One region of the Geobacillus sp. BK01 genome, then DNA from elsewhere that is predicted to be linked to it. Evidence: riboswitches for the same ligand, from Rfam matches in the RefSeq annotation. Region 1 holds a riboswitch; the other holds the start of a gene.
What was found. Region 1 has a riboswitch for S-adenosylmethionine ahead of ACTVDO_RS10545 (methionine ABC transporter ATP-binding protein). Riboswitches for the same ligand answer to the same signal wherever they lie in the genome.
Positions count from the first base shown of each region.

Region 2: it holds a riboswitch for S-adenosylmethionine, as region 1 does, so the genes downstream of both, ACTVDO_RS04270 (methionine biosynthesis PLP-dependent protein) here and ACTVDO_RS10545 (methionine ABC transporter ATP-binding protein) in region 1, are expected to answer to the same signal.

Region 1 covers NZ_JBQPTH010000008.1:72,506-79,758, forward strand. The annotation lists gene sufD (Fe-S cluster assembly protein SufD) at 1-390, opposite strand, end outside; gene sufC (Fe-S cluster assembly ATPase SufC) at 408-1,187, opposite strand; gene ACTVDO_RS10525 (carboxymuconolactone decarboxylase family protein) at 1,440-1,802, opposite strand; gene ACTVDO_RS10530 (hypothetical protein) at 1,985-2,170, shown strand; gene ACTVDO_RS10535 (MetQ/NlpA family ABC transporter substrate-binding protein) at 2,293-3,150, opposite strand; gene ACTVDO_RS10540 (methionine ABC transporter permease) at 3,166-3,834, opposite strand; gene ACTVDO_RS10545 (methionine ABC transporter ATP-binding protein) at 3,824-4,852, opposite strand; SAM riboswitch class I at 4,944-5,053, opposite strand; gene ACTVDO_RS10550 (hypothetical protein) at 5,127-5,474, opposite strand; gene ACTVDO_RS10555 (thioredoxin family protein) at 5,629-5,943, opposite strand; gene ACTVDO_RS10560 (toprim domain-containing protein) at 5,940-6,299, opposite strand; gene ACTVDO_RS10565 (YusG family protein) at 6,393-6,632, opposite strand; gene gcvH (glycine cleavage system protein GcvH) at 6,708-7,091, opposite strand; gene ACTVDO_RS10575 (arsenate reductase family protein) at 7,186-7,253, opposite strand, start outside.
Region 2 covers NZ_JBQPTH010000003.1:28,200-35,452, reverse strand. The annotation lists gene ACTVDO_RS04285 (GNAT family N-acetyltransferase) at 1-269, opposite strand, end outside; gene ACTVDO_RS04280 (YjcG family protein) at 271-792, opposite strand; gene ACTVDO_RS04275 (alpha/beta hydrolase) at 830-1,558, opposite strand; SAM riboswitch class I at 1,976-2,086, shown strand; gene ACTVDO_RS04270 (methionine biosynthesis PLP-dependent protein) at 2,291-3,394, shown strand; gene metC (cystathionine beta-lyase) at 3,398-4,579, shown strand; gene ACTVDO_RS04260 (hypothetical protein) at 4,660-4,869, opposite strand; gene ACTVDO_RS04255 (hypothetical protein) at 4,886-5,326, opposite strand; gene ACTVDO_RS04250 (glycosyltransferase family 2 protein) at 5,597-6,292, shown strand; gene ACTVDO_RS04245 (glycosyltransferase) at 6,295-7,253, shown strand, end outside.

The sequences.
Region 1 (7,253 bases):
CAGCAAGTCGCCATGTTCCCGTGCCGCGGTGAAAATGTCGGTGAAAATCACGCCTTTTTCTTTCAGCTCGTCAGAGAGCGACACGTACGCCGGCGTATGGTTGCGCTGCACATACAAATTTTTCGTTCCTTCGCCCGCCTCAAGGAGCGCCTTGACCGCCTCCGGCAAATCGTTCAAATCCGCGTACGGCGCGCTGTCGACCGCATGACGGGCAAAATCGGTAAAGTTCCACTTATCAATTTTCGTTTTGTCCGGTTTCGGCAGCGGCAGCCGCTCCACCTGACCGAGCGCCTCAAGGCGCCGCCCGGTCAGCCAGTCCGGTTCGCCGCGCTCGCCTGAGAACGTGCGGATGTAGGTTTCATCAAATGGGATTTTCGTTTCTGTCGCCATAGTCCTCCTCCTAACGCTTACGCTTCTTGCCCGACCGTCTCGTCTTCGATGCCGAGTTCTTTTTTAATCCAGTCGTACCCTTCCGCCTCAAGCCGCTGCGCCAGCTCCGGACCGCCGGACTTGACGATGCGCCCTTGCATCATGACGTGCACGTAATCCGGGGTGATGTAGTTGAGCAGCCGCTGGTAGTGGGTGATGATCAAACAGCCGAACTCGCTGCTGCGCATTTCGTTAATGCCTTTGGCGACGATTTTAAGCGCGTCAATATCCAATCCGGAGTCGATCTCGTCCAAAATGGCAATTTTTGGCTCGAGCATCATCAATTGCAAAATTTCGTTCCGCTTTTTCTCCCCGCCCGAGAACCCTTCGTTTACATAGCGGTGCGCCATGTCCGGATTCATTTCCAAAAACGACATTTTGTCATCGAGCTTGCGGATGAATTTCATGAGCGAAATTTCATTGCCCTCACCAAGACGGGCGTTAATGGCGGAGCGCAAAAAGTCGGCGTTCGTCACTCCGCTGATCTCACTTGGATATTGCATCGCCAAAAACAAGCCGGCGCGCGCCCGCTCATCGACTTCCATCTCCAGAACATTTTGGCCGTCAAGCGTAATCGCCCCCTCCGTCACCTCGTATTTCGGATGGCCCATAATCGCCGATGACAGCGTCGATTTCCCCGTTCCGTTCGGACCCATAATGGCGTGGATTTCCCCGCCTTTAACCTCTAAGTCAACCCCTTTTAAAATTTCTTTTCCTTCCACTGATACGTGGAGATTTTCCACCTTTAATACGGCCATAAAGCATACCTCCAGTTTTCGCGTGAAAATAATGTAAGCTCGCTTTTGACCCAGCGATCGCTCATTCTCACTTTATTCTCATTACAATCTTATAACAAATGAAAAGTATTCGCAACCTTTTCGCTGCCGTTTTCCACTATGTATATAAGGGAAACGAGAAAGGCAGGAAAAGCGGCAATGCTTTTTATATTTTACACGAAAACGACTAGTTTGTACGAGCTTTTGCAAAAAAAAAGACCCCGTTGCCGGAGTCTAATGGGCCGTCCGCAGCTCGCGGAGGCATTCTTGCACAAGCGTCACCGTCTGGCTCATCGCCGCCCCGCCGCCAAACGCGGCCGCGACCGCGCACGCTTCCAAAATCTCTTGTTCCGATGCCCCTTCGTCAAGGCATCCTTTCGTATGGTAAATCGTGCAATACTCGTCTTGCGCCGCCAGGCTGATGCCGAGGGCGATCAGCTGCTTTTCTTTTTTCGACAGCGCCCCTTCCGCAAAACAGGCGTCGGTAAACGCGTTAAACCGTTCGGCAACCGCCGGCAGCTTTTGCGTAAACGCCCCGATCCCTTCCTTGTAATGGCGAAGGGCGGCTTCGACCGATGTGTATGTTTCGTTGTTCATCTTCGTTTTCCCCCTTTGTCCGTTTCTGCTGTTAGTATGCATGAAGGAAAACGAAATTAAACAACGAATAGTATTGAAAGCGTGTGGAAACACCACCATTCCGTCAACATAGACGGAATGTCATGATGAAAACCGCCTGTTCTGTTCCACTTCCATCATCATAGGAAAGGGGGGAAATTCCCTTGATTCGTTGGGTTGTCTTTGCCTTAACCGCCGCTTTCGCTTCGTTTTTGGCGTGGATCATCATCGGCAACATTCTCGGTGAACACGGGGACGCCATCTTCAGTTTAACGACGGTGGTCGTCCTGCAAAACTGCGTCATCATCGTCATGCTTGCCGCCGTACTGGCGCGTTTGAATGGCCGATGAAGCGCGGGAAAGCAAAGCGGCCGTGGCGCCCTCGGATTCAGAATCGTTTTAACCTTTGCCGCTTTCGTTTAAGGGGAGCGGTTTTTTGGGGACAAAAAAGAAACGGAAGCGAAACGCTCCCGTTATTGATTGTTCTCCGCCGCCGGAATGACGGCGCCTTTATATTTTTCGTTAATGAAATCTTGAATTTCTTTCGATTGCAGCACTTCAACTAACGTTTTGATTTCTTTCCGGTTTTCATCGCCTTTGCGCACGGCGACAATGTTGACATACGGGTTGTCTTTCGGCGATTCGACGGCGATCGGGTCTTTCGCCGGATCCAAGCCGGCGTCAAGCGCGTAGTTGGCGTTGATCAACACGGCATCGCCTTCGCCGTTTTGATAAATTTGCGGCAGCAATCCAGCGTCGACATCCGCTTTAAACGTTAAGTGTTTCGGGTTTTCCACGATGTCGTTGACCGTCGCTTTCGTTTTGTCAACGCCTTCTTTCAGCTTAATGAGCCCTTTTTCTTGAAGCATCGACAAAATGCGGCCATGGTCGGCGACCGAGTTGCTCATAATGATCGTTGCGCCATCCGGCAGCTCTTCGATGCTTTTATATTTTTTCGAGTACAAGCCGATCGGCTCGATATGGATGCCGCCAGCGTTGACGAAATCATAGCCATGCTCTTTCATTTGCGATTCTAAATACGGAATGTGTTGGAAGTAGTTAGCGTCAATTTCTTTGTCCGCCAACGCTTTGTTTGGCAAAATGTAGTCTTGGAACGTGATAATTTCCAAATCGATGCCTTTTTCTTTCAACATTGGCTTCGCTTGTTCCAAAATTTCCGCATGCGGCACGTTCGACGCGCCGACTTTCAGTTTGACCAATCCGCCGCCTTTGTCCTCGCCAGCGGCGTTTTCATCATTGTTGTTGCCGCCGCACGCTGCTAACGCAAACACCAAGAGGGCGGCCAACAGAGCGCCAAGCCATTTTTTCATTTGTTTCTTCCTCCTTTATCGTTTATCAATTTTCGAAGTGACAAAGTCACCGATCCACTGAATGACAAAGACGATGATGAGCACCAAAACGGTCGCGACAAACGTCACATCGTTATGGCTGCGCTGGAACCCTTCCAAATACGCCAAGTTCCCAAGCCCGCCGGCGCCGACAACGCCGGCCATCGCCGTATAGCCGACAAGCGACACAGCGGTGACGGTAATCCCGGAGACAAGCGCCGGGAGCGATTCAGGCAGCAGCACTTTCCAAATGATCGTCCACGTCGAGGCGCCCATCGCCTTCGCCGCTTCAATGACCCCTTTGTCAATTTCGCGGAGAGCGATCTCGACCATGCGGGCGTAAAACGGAGCCGCGCCAATGATGAGCGCCGGCAGCGCCGCGTTGGCTCCGAGCATCGTCCCGACGAGCCATTTGGTAAATGGAATAAGCAAAATAATTAAAATAATGAACGGAATAGAACGGAAAATATTCACAAACGCAGCAATGACCATATTGGCCAACCGGTTCTCCCATAGGTTTCCCTTTGCCGTTAAAAATAAAAGCAGTCCGAGAACGACCCCGAAGACGAACGTCGCCGCGACCGCCATTCCGGTCATGTACAACGTCTCAACCGTCGCCGCCCACATCGTCTCCCATTGCACGTTCGGCAGGAGGTTAGCGAGCATCGTGAATCACCTCCACCGCCACTTGCTGGCTGCGAATATAGTCAAGCGCCCGGGCGATTTCATCCGCCGCGCCGTCGATGTGCACAAACAGCACGCCGTAGGCGCCTTGATGGGTTTGTGAAATTTTCCCTTGCAAAATGTTCATGTCCACGGCAAACTGCCGCACGACTTGCGTGATGAGCGGCTGGCCGGCCGCCGCACCGACAAAGGTCAACTGCGCGATCACCCCGTTCGGATATTGACCGAACAGATGGGAAATCGCCTCTTCCGTTTCCTCCGGTTCAACGAGCTGCTTGACGAACCGTTTCGTAATCGGCTGCTGCGGATTGCGGAACACATGCAGCACTTCGCCTTGCTCAACGATTTTGCCGCTTTCCATCACGGCGACGCGGTCGCAAATTTTGCGGATGACGTGCATCTCATGGGTAATGAGCACGATCGTCAGTCCGAGCCGCTTGTTGATGTCGACAAGCAAGTCCAATATCGCATCCGTCGTTTGCGGGTCAAGCGCGGATGTCGCCTCATCGCAAAGCAATACTTTCGGGTTGTTGGCAAGCGCCCGGGCGATGCCGACCCGCTGTTTTTGCCCGCCGCTCAACTGCGACGGATACGCCTCTTCCCGTCCCGTGAGCCCGACGAGCTCGATGAGCTCCTCGACCCGCTTTTGCCGCTCCGCTTTCGGAACGCCGGCGATCTCGAGCGGAAACGCGATATTTTCCCGCACCGTCCGCGACCAAAGCAAGTTGAAATGCTGGAAAATCATCCCGATTTCCTGACGCGCTTTGCGCAGCTCCCGCCCTTTGATGCGCGCCATATCGCGGCCGGCGACGATCACCTGGCCGCTCGTCGGCGTCTCAAGCCCGTTTAACAGCCGGATGAGCGAACTTTTCCCCGCGCCGCTGTAACCGATAATGCCGAAAATTTCCCCTTCGCGAATGTCAAGCGACACGTCATCGACCGCCGTCACCGCCCCGTTCGCCGCATCGTAAATTTTCGTCACCCGTTCGAGTGTAATCATCGTTTCACCTTCCTTCCTCCTAAGGCGGCGGAACGCAAAAAGAAAACCTTTCTGCCCGCAGAGAACAGAAAGGTATTGTCCACCATTCCGTCTCTTATCTCCCAAAGCAGGGCGCTTTGTGTGAATTGGCACCTTTTCAGCAGACGCGCTGACGGTTGCCGGGCTTCATTGGGCACATCCCTCCACCTCTCTTGATAAGAGCGCAACAAACGCCTATTCGATTGATTACGTGTGTGATTGTATCATTGTATGTCGAATCATGTCAATAAATTTTTCACCCGACATGACGATACGGCTTAGCCAAATGGAGGAGAGATTCGAGCAGCAACAGGTGGCGAAAACTTCCCGACACATGCACTTCGCGCAGCCGGACGAGCTGCTGCAGCTTCAGTTCGCCGCCTAAGAGCGAGCAAAGCGCTGTTTTTGTGCCGCGCACCGTTAACGTTTTCCGTTCATCCTTTTCCATTTCCGCGGCAGCCGGCTCTTTGCCGATCACCAACATGGCGACGCCTTCTTCACTCTCAAACCGCACATACAACGGTTCATCCGGCAAAATCGGCAACAAATGGCGCAACGTTTGCATCCGTTCTGCGAACTGTCCAACTAACTGACGCATTTCCATTGACCATCCTCCCCCCATTTTCCTTTATTCCCTTTATTTCCATACCGAGGGGGAGAATCCTTTACAAAAATCTCGACAACCGGTTTAGCGAATGAGCGCTGTTTTTGTCATTTCCGAAGAAATATGTCAAATGGCGTCAAAAAAAGGCGGATCGTCAGCGCGGCAAACGGGCTTGAAGTTCATCATACAAATAAGGGACGGAATGAAACGCATACCATTTGCCGGCCAGCGACCCGCCAACAAAAAGAAGCAAACAAGGAACACTTTCAATTTTCCAAACGACTGCCTGCTCCGGCATATAATTAATGTCCGTTTCGTAAAACGGCAGCGTTGGGAACAGCTGCTCGACTACCGCCAACATCCGTCTCGCCAGCTGGCATGTGCCGCACAGCGGCGTGTAAATATAAAGCGCCATAAGCGGCTGTTCATTCACAATCCGTTGCACATCTGGTCGTTCGATCGCTTTCACTCGCCTCTTCCTCTCATGAACGAATCGATGCGGACGTCAAAATGGGCGCGCAGCAACACTTGGGCTAAATGCCAAGGCGGGGCGGCGGCCACTTCGCGGTACGCCCGGTCAATATAAATATGTTCCGCCTCCGGAAACATGCGGCGAAACTGCCGGCGTAGCTTTTCCCCCGCCTCATCGGCGTCCGCCAGCACGTACACATCGTGACCCTCAAGCTCGTCAGCCAGCTCCTCAAGACGCGCATCGCTGATCGTGCCGTTCGTGCAAAGAATGACAACCGGTTCGTTCAGCACGGCCGCCACCTTTTGCTTATCCGATCGCCCTTCTACAATAATCACTTTTTCTGCCTGTCGCATGTCCGACCCACCTAGCTTCGAAAAGGATACCATATTGTATGTCTCTCACCAGAAAAAGGTTGAAAAAAAGCAACGGTCATCCACCGTTGCCTTTCAACACCAACCCGCTTCCCCGTCACAGTCGACATATTTTTGGTCCGGTTCAACGGTAGCGGTCACCTCTTTATATATTTTGCCATTTTGCTCGCTATACCCGTTTTTCAGCTCGACGGCCGCTGCCGGAAGCGGAAGACGTCCGATGAATTCACCTTCGTCATACAAGTCGAGCGAGCGGCCGTTCAGCTTGCCGGTCACCCGGTCCGTAATATCGACACGCGTTGGTTGCAACGCCATCGGAAGCACCCCTTTTTTCATCAAGTTTCGGTATGTATAGGGTGTCCGATTCGGGGGCGAAGACCACAGGAACGTTTATCCTTCGTTCACCATCGCCTCGTATTGTTCAGCCGTCAACAACTTGTCGACTTCACTTACATCTTTTGGTTCAACGACAACCATCCATGCTTTTTCGTACGGTGACTCGTTTACATATTCTGGATTGTCGTTCAACTCTTCATTCACTTCGACGACCGTGCCGCTGATCGGCGCGTACAATTCCGAAACCGTTTTTACCGATTCGACGCTGCCGAACGGCTCGTTCGCCGTCAGTTCCGCGCCGACTTCCGGCAATTCAACAAAAACGATATCCCCCAACTCCGACTGAGCGAAGTCGGTGATGCCGATGCGCACTTTGTCCCCTTCGACGCGCACCCATTCGTGTTCTTTTGAATAGCGAAGTTCTTTTGGCGTGTTCATCGAATCCCTCCATTGCGACAAATTGTGTTCTTTTTCATCATAACCGATTTTCGATAAAAACTCACTGAGTTCGCATCATTTTTATGCAAATTTTTTAACTTTCTGCCGGCGGCCGCCCGGCGAAAAACGCTTCGTACTCTTGCTCGCGAAATCCGACCACGA
Region 2 (7,253 bases), on a different contig from region 1:
ATCACCATCCGGCCGGCGCCGCGGCCGCGGTAAGACGGCAAAACGCAGATGCGCTCCGCTTTGCCGATGCTTTCGCCGATCAAGCGAAGCCGTCCGGCCGCAACTGGTTTTTCGCCATCATACAAGACGAGATGGGATGATTCTTGTTCAAATGCATCAATTTCTTCCTCTTCCGGCACATTTTGCTCCTCAATAAATACGAGCCGGCGGACATGCAAAGCGTCCTCATACAAGGGGCGATCTTTTGTTGTTCCAATGGCGATGTTCATGTTATACCGTTTCCTTTCCTCCGACGACAAACGTTTCATAGACGGTCCATGACCCGTTCTCAAGCTGGTAAAGAAGGTGGAACCGGTCGATCGTCTCTTCAAAATGGACGTTTTGCAGCTTCAGCTGGCTGTAAACATCGGCATATTCCGCACCCGGCAAATCGCGGCCGATTGTAATGTGCGGCACGAACACAAACTCCGGCTTTCCGGCAAACAAGCCGCTGTGCAGATGCTGATGGAGGCGCTCAAGCACATCGTTTGGCTCGACTTTCAAATAAATGATGTTGCTTGTCGGGTAAAACGAGCTGAATTTCGTCACTTTAACCGGAATCGGCTCCGTTTCCGCCGCGATGCGGCGCAGCTCTTTCGTCATCTCTTTCAGTTGCCCCTCATCCGCCTCAAACGGATATTTCAGCGTAATGTGCGGCGGAATGAGGGCGTAATGGCTGTCATACCGTTTCCGGTACGAGTTGGCAAAGTCTTGAATGCGTTTTGACGGAAATAATACAATGCCGTATTTCATCCCGATTTCCCTCCTTAGATGGTTGTATTTCAATGGTTTACAGCGACAAAAGAGCGGATACGGCCCTCGGCACGTCAGGCTGCCAATACGTCCACGCATGGCCGCCGGCAAACTCATGGTACGTGTAGGCGTACCGTTTTTCCATAAATAAGTCCCGTGCCATACGATTTGGTGTAATAAAGTCGCGTACACGGCCGTCCGTTGATTTCACGGCTGTTTCTTCCGCGCCGATGGAATGATAAATCGAAAGAAGCGACGGATCGCGGAACGCGCGGATACGCGCCAACACCGAGTCATCGATGTAAGGGGACTGCATGGCGATGTTTCCAAATGTATGCGGATACAACAGCCCGGCTAACAACGAGACCGTTCCGCCGAGCGAATCGCCGATCAGCGCCCGGCCTTTGCCGATTTGGTAGGTCGGCAGCTCGTGATCCAAAAACGGAACGAGTTCATGGGCTAAAAAACGAATGTACGCCTCGTGCTTTTGCCCTGCCGGGTGGTATTTCTCGTAGCGGTCGTTCACATTCCGATACGGGATACCGACGACAACCGTCCGATCGATCGTTCCTTCGTCCATGAGCGTCTCGATGACGGTTTTGATTTTTCCGTACATAAAATAATCTTTGCCGTCTTGAGCGATTAGTAAAGAATATTTGTGAAGCGGAGAAAAATTGCTTGGCAAATACACGAGCAGTTCAATTTTCTCCTGAAGCTCCCCGCTGTAAAGCGCATAATCACGCATCGTTCCTGCTGCGGCTGCCATGACCATCCTCCATGAACACAATAAGTTCACCTGTTATTGTAACATATTTTGGCGAAAAGATGTTAATGGAGAGCGCGAATTTTTCGCGAATTTGCCGAACATTGGCAGCGGCAAAAAAATGACTTGCAAAAACGGCCGGAATACGTTACATTTTTTAATAAATTAACGTCTTTCCGAAAGAAGTCTCCCACTTCTAAGTGAAGTGAAAGTGGGAGATGAATGTCGGTTGGCGTTAGCCAACGAATATGATCGAATATGGCGAGAACGGACACCTTCGGAACGAAGGGAAGCGTAAAGGGTTCTTGTGTGTGGCTTACCGTTCGGCGAACACACACAAGTCGCTTGAAGCCCTCACCTCTAAGCGAAGTGTAGGTAGTGGGTAGTTCACTAAATTAACAAAATTAAATATACGTTCTGTTCTTATCGAGAGAAGCGGAGGGAACTGGCCCTGCGAAGCTTCAGCAACCAGCCGGAAACCGGTCAGGTGCTAAATCCAGCGAATTGAGCATTCAATTCGGAAGATAAGAAGAAGCATGACCATGGGTATGGAAAAGTCTTCTTCTTAGAAGACTTTTTTTATTTGCCTTTGTTTAGGCGGCCGCTCCGCCGACCGGTGAGGCGTGTTGGAGCCGAGGTGTCCGGCTGCCGAGACAAGCAGCGGTGCGCTTTAGGCGTCATGGCCGTCGGCCGTTTGACCACGAGAGAATTTTTCAGCAGAAGGAGAGAGATGAGATGGAGAAACTGGAAACATTGTTGGCGCAAATTGGCAACCGAAGTGAAACGGTGACCGGGACGGTCAACCCGCCCGTCTATTTTTCGACCGCCTATCGCCATGCCGGAATCGGGGAGTCGACCGGGTTTGACTACATCCGTACCGGCAATCCGACGCGCAAAATCGTCGAAGAGGCGATCGCCAAGCTAGAAGGCGGTGACCAAGGCTATGCCTTTAGTTCCGGCATGGCGGCCATCCAGACGGTGCTCGCCTTGTTTGAGAGCGGAGACGAGTTTCTCGTATCGGCCGACCTTTACGGCGGCACGTACCGCCTGTTTGAGCGCGGCTGGCGCAAATACGGTCTTCGGTTTCATTACGTTGACTTCACTGATCCTAGTGCGGTGGAAAAAACGATAACGGAAAAAACGAAAGCCATTTTCTTGGAAACGCCAACCAACCCGCTCATGCAGGAAGCGGACATCCTTGCCGTGGCCGAACTCGCCAAGCGGCACGGGCTGTTGTTGATCGTCGATAACACGTTTTACACCCCGGTGCTCCAGCGTCCGATTGAAGAAGGAGCCGATATCGTCATCCATAGCGCGACGAAATACTTAGGCGGCCATAACGACGTGTTGGCCGGGCTTGTTGTCGCCAAGGGCGAGGAGCTTTGTCAACGGTTGGCCGAGTACCATAACGCCATCGGCGCGGTGTTGTCGCCGTTTGATTCGTGGCTGCTCATCCGCGGGATGAAAACGTTGGCGCTAAGGATGCGCCAGCATGAAGAAAACGCCAAGCGCATCAGCGCGTTTTTGCGCGAACATGAAGATGTCATAGACGTCCTATATCCGGGAAGAGGCGGGATGTTGTCATTCCGGATTGCCGATGAGAAGTGGGTGAACGGATTTTTAAAAAGCTTGCGTCTCATTACGTTCGCCGAAAGCTTAGGCGGAGTCGAAAGCTTCATCACGTACCCGGCGACGCAGACACACGCCGACATTCCGGAAGACATCCGCATTCAAAACGGCGTCTGCAACCGATTGCTCCGCTTTTCGGTCGGCATCGAACATGCCGATGATTTAATCGCCGACCTGGCGCAAGCATTCAAAAACATGAAAGAGGTGTGAGCGATGGAACGGGAATGGTCGTTTTCAACGAAACTGCTCCATAACGAATGGAAAGTCGACCGCGAAACGGGAGCGGTGAGTGTGCCGATCCAGCACGCCTCCACGTTCCATCAGTTTGATTTCGACGCGTTCGGCAAATACGACTACAGCCGCTCCGGCAACCCGACGCGCGAGGCGCTTGAGGAAGCGATCGCCGCCTTAGAAGGCGGCGTGCGCGGATTCGCCTTCGCCTCCGGCATGGCGGCCATCTCGACCGCGTTTTTGCTTTTGTCCAAAGGCGACCATGTGGTTGTGACCGAAGACGTCTACGGCGGCACGTATCGGATGGTCACGGAAGTGTTGAACCGGTTTGGCATCGAGCATACGTTTGTCGATATGACCGATTTGCATGCCGTGGCCGAAAACATCCGGCCGAACACGAAAGTCATTTATATGGAAACGCCGTCCAATCCGTTGTTAAAAGTGACCGACATTCAAGGCGTCGTCAAGCTGGCGAAGGCGCACGGCTGTTTGACGTTTCTCGACAACACGTTTATGACGCCGGCGCTGCAACGGCCGCTTGACCTTGGCGTCGACGTCGTCCTCCATAGCGCGACGAAGTTTTTAGCCGGCCATAGCGATGTCGTCGCCGGGCTGGCGGCTGTGAAGGATGAGGAATTAGGAAAACAGCTCTACAAGCTGCAAAACGCCTTTGGCGCCATCCTCGGCGTCCAAGACGCCTGGCTCGTGCTGCGCGGCATCAAAACGCTCCACGTCCGGCTGAAGCAGTCATCCGAATCCGCCCTAGCCATCGCCGAGTATTTGGCGCGCCACCCGAAAGTGGAAGAGGTGTACTATCCGGGGCTTTCGCACCACCCGGGCCATGCGGTTCAGCGCCAGCAGGCGGCCGGGTTTGGCGCCGTCTTGTCGTTCCGACTCGCCGATGAAGACGCAGCCCGGACGTTCGTCCGAAACGTCCGCCTGCCCGTGTTTGCTGTCAGCCTCGGAGCCGTCGAGTCGATTTTGTCATATCCGGCGAAAATGTCGCATGCGGCCATGCCGAAAGACGAACGGCTCCGCCGCGGCATTACCGACGGCTTGCTGAGGCTGAGCGTCGGGCTGGAAGATGTGAACGATTTGATCGCCGATTTCGAGCAGGCGCTGTCATATGTCAACGAACGGCCATCGGCCATCCCTGCGCGGTAACAACAAAGGTATGCACCGCTTTTAGGTGCATACCTTCGTTGTCGTCGTTCCGTCAGGGAAAGCCAAGCGGGAGCCGCCCGCTACACTTCCCGGACAAAATTGACAGCCGTCAGCGGAATGAGCACTGTCCGCGTTTCCCGCTCATATCCGCCTGCTTCCGCCTGAATCTCGATCGTTCCGTCCTCGACGTCGGTCAATTGTCCTTCAATCAAGTTGTTGTCCGTCGCGACTTGGAGCGTCTCTCCGATGAGGCGGCGGAGCTGCTCTTCGAATGTGGCCGCAAAGTCCATCGTTTCCTCCCTCCTTTCAGTCCAAACGGGCGACGGCTTGAATGCTGGCAAACGGAACATAAACGAACCGCCCGAGCGCATCTTCAAGCACGACATAATCAGTGCGGACGGCGATGACCGTGCCGGCCACCGGGCCGAAATTGACTGTGATTTCCACCCTTTCCCCAATTAAGTCCTCCAGCTCGTCGCCAATATCTTCCACGGGTGGCGCTCCTGTGCGCAGCTCGGCCAAAATGGCTTGCAACAGTTCCCGCTCATCTTCTAAAATGGCCCGCTGTTCCTGCTCCTCGTCAAGAATGCGGCGCAAAATCCGTTCGGTGTCGCCTCCGTGATCGGCGATGTCTTCTAATAAAGAGACAATCTGTTCAACAGTAGAGTCATCCAAGTCTAGCTTTTCAAGCCATTTGCGGATCTTTTTCAACTCTTTCGCTACTTCACGCAAACGTTTATGGCCCAACGCCTGTTCCTCCTTCCTTTTCTTTCGTTCGTTAACTACGTTATGCGCGATTCTTTCATTCGACACGGGTGCATATCCGGAGAAAAAAGAACGATTTTTTGAATTGGGGTGTAGGGAAAACGGTCGATTTTTGTCAGGAGAAACGGTGGATGAACGATAGGAAAAAAGATAGAAAGGAGGGGGTATATTCTACTGTTTTGCAAAAAAATCAGCGTTCGACTCTCACGATGAAGAAGAGAAATGGATATATAGTGAATGAGGTGATTGCTGATGGCGCCAGAGCGAAAAAAAGACTTCATCAGCGTCGTCATTCCGTGTTATAACGCATCGCGTTATATAGAAGACTGCCTAAATGGGCTAATCAAGCAAACGTATCGCCAGTTTGAGGCGATTATTGTCGACGATGGATCGGGCGATGGGAGCGAAGAAGCGGTGAAACGATGGATGAACGAACATTCCCCATTTTTCCCTATCGTTTATCTGAAGCTCCCGCGCAACGTCGGATTTGCCGGCGCGTTAACGGTCGGTTATTTTTTAAGCCAAGGCGAGTATATCGCCGTCCACGATGCTGATGACATTTCCCATCCTGAACGGTTTGAAAAACAACTTTCCTTTTTACACCGGCACCCGCACATCGCCTTAGTCGGCACGAATTACGCCGCCTTTCCCGACGGCCATTTCGAGCAAAAGACGCCCGCCAACTGGCTCGCGTACGGGCGCGACATCCGCCGCGTCTATGCGGAAGGAAAACATTGCATTTGCCATGGCACGATCATGTTTCGCGGCGGAGTGTTTGACCAACTCGGCGGGCCGACAAGGCGGATTCACGGGGCAGAAGATTATGAATTTATCGTCAAATTTTTAAACGCCAAGCTGGAAGTGGAAAATTTGCCTGACATTTTGTACTACTACCGCAGCCATCCGCAACAGCGCTCGCGCCAGTTTTATAAGAAGGGAGGGAGCTGACGATGCGCGTACTTCTCGTGCTTGATGGCCTTGACTTCGGCGGGACGGAAACGCACGCCTTCAGCTTGGCGAAGGAAATGGCAGCCCGCGGTGTTCATGTTGCTGTCGCCGCCCGCGGCGGGGCGCTGGCCAACCGCTTCGGGGAAGTGGGCTGTCCGCTGCACCTTATCGGTTTTCCAACGGCGATCGATATAGATGAACAACGGAAACAACAGCTGATTGAGCAACTTGAAGCGGTGATGAAGAAGGAAAACATCTCGATCGTTCACGCCCATCAAACCCCATCCGGCATCCTCGCCGCATTAGCGGCGCGCCGCCGCGGCATTCCGGTCGTCTTTACCGCCCATGGCACGTACTACCCGCCCGCCGAGCTGGAAGAAATGCTTCGTCTTGCCTCCGCCGCAATTGCTGTCAGCCCGCCGGTCGAGCGGCATATTGCCCCGCTCATTTCCAAACGGGTTCTCATCCCAAACGGCGTGGATATGAACGAATTTGCCCCGCGCGGCTGCGGAGGGCGGCAGGCGCTCGGCATCCCGGACGACGCTTTGGTCATCGTCTACAGCAGCCGTCTCGCCTGGGCGAAAGCTGGGATTTGTTTCATGTTTTTAAAAGCGTGCAAAGATTTGAAACGGCTGTTTCCGAACTTGCACGCCGTCGTGGTCGGGGACGGCCCGCGTTTTTCCGACGCGCAAAACCTAGTCCGCCTTATCCACCAAACGTGCCGCGAGTCGTTTCTCCATCTCGTTGGCGAACAACGCGATATGGCTTTCTATTACTCGCTTGCTGATGCCGTCGTCGGCACCGGACGCGTCGCTTTAGAAGCCATGGCATGCGGCAAACCGGTGCTCGCCGCCGGCAACCACGGCTACTTCGGCATTGTCGAACCGAGCCATTACGCCGAAGCGTGGGAATGTTACTTCGGCGATCACGGCTCGCGTCAAGGGTGCAGCCGCTATCTTCT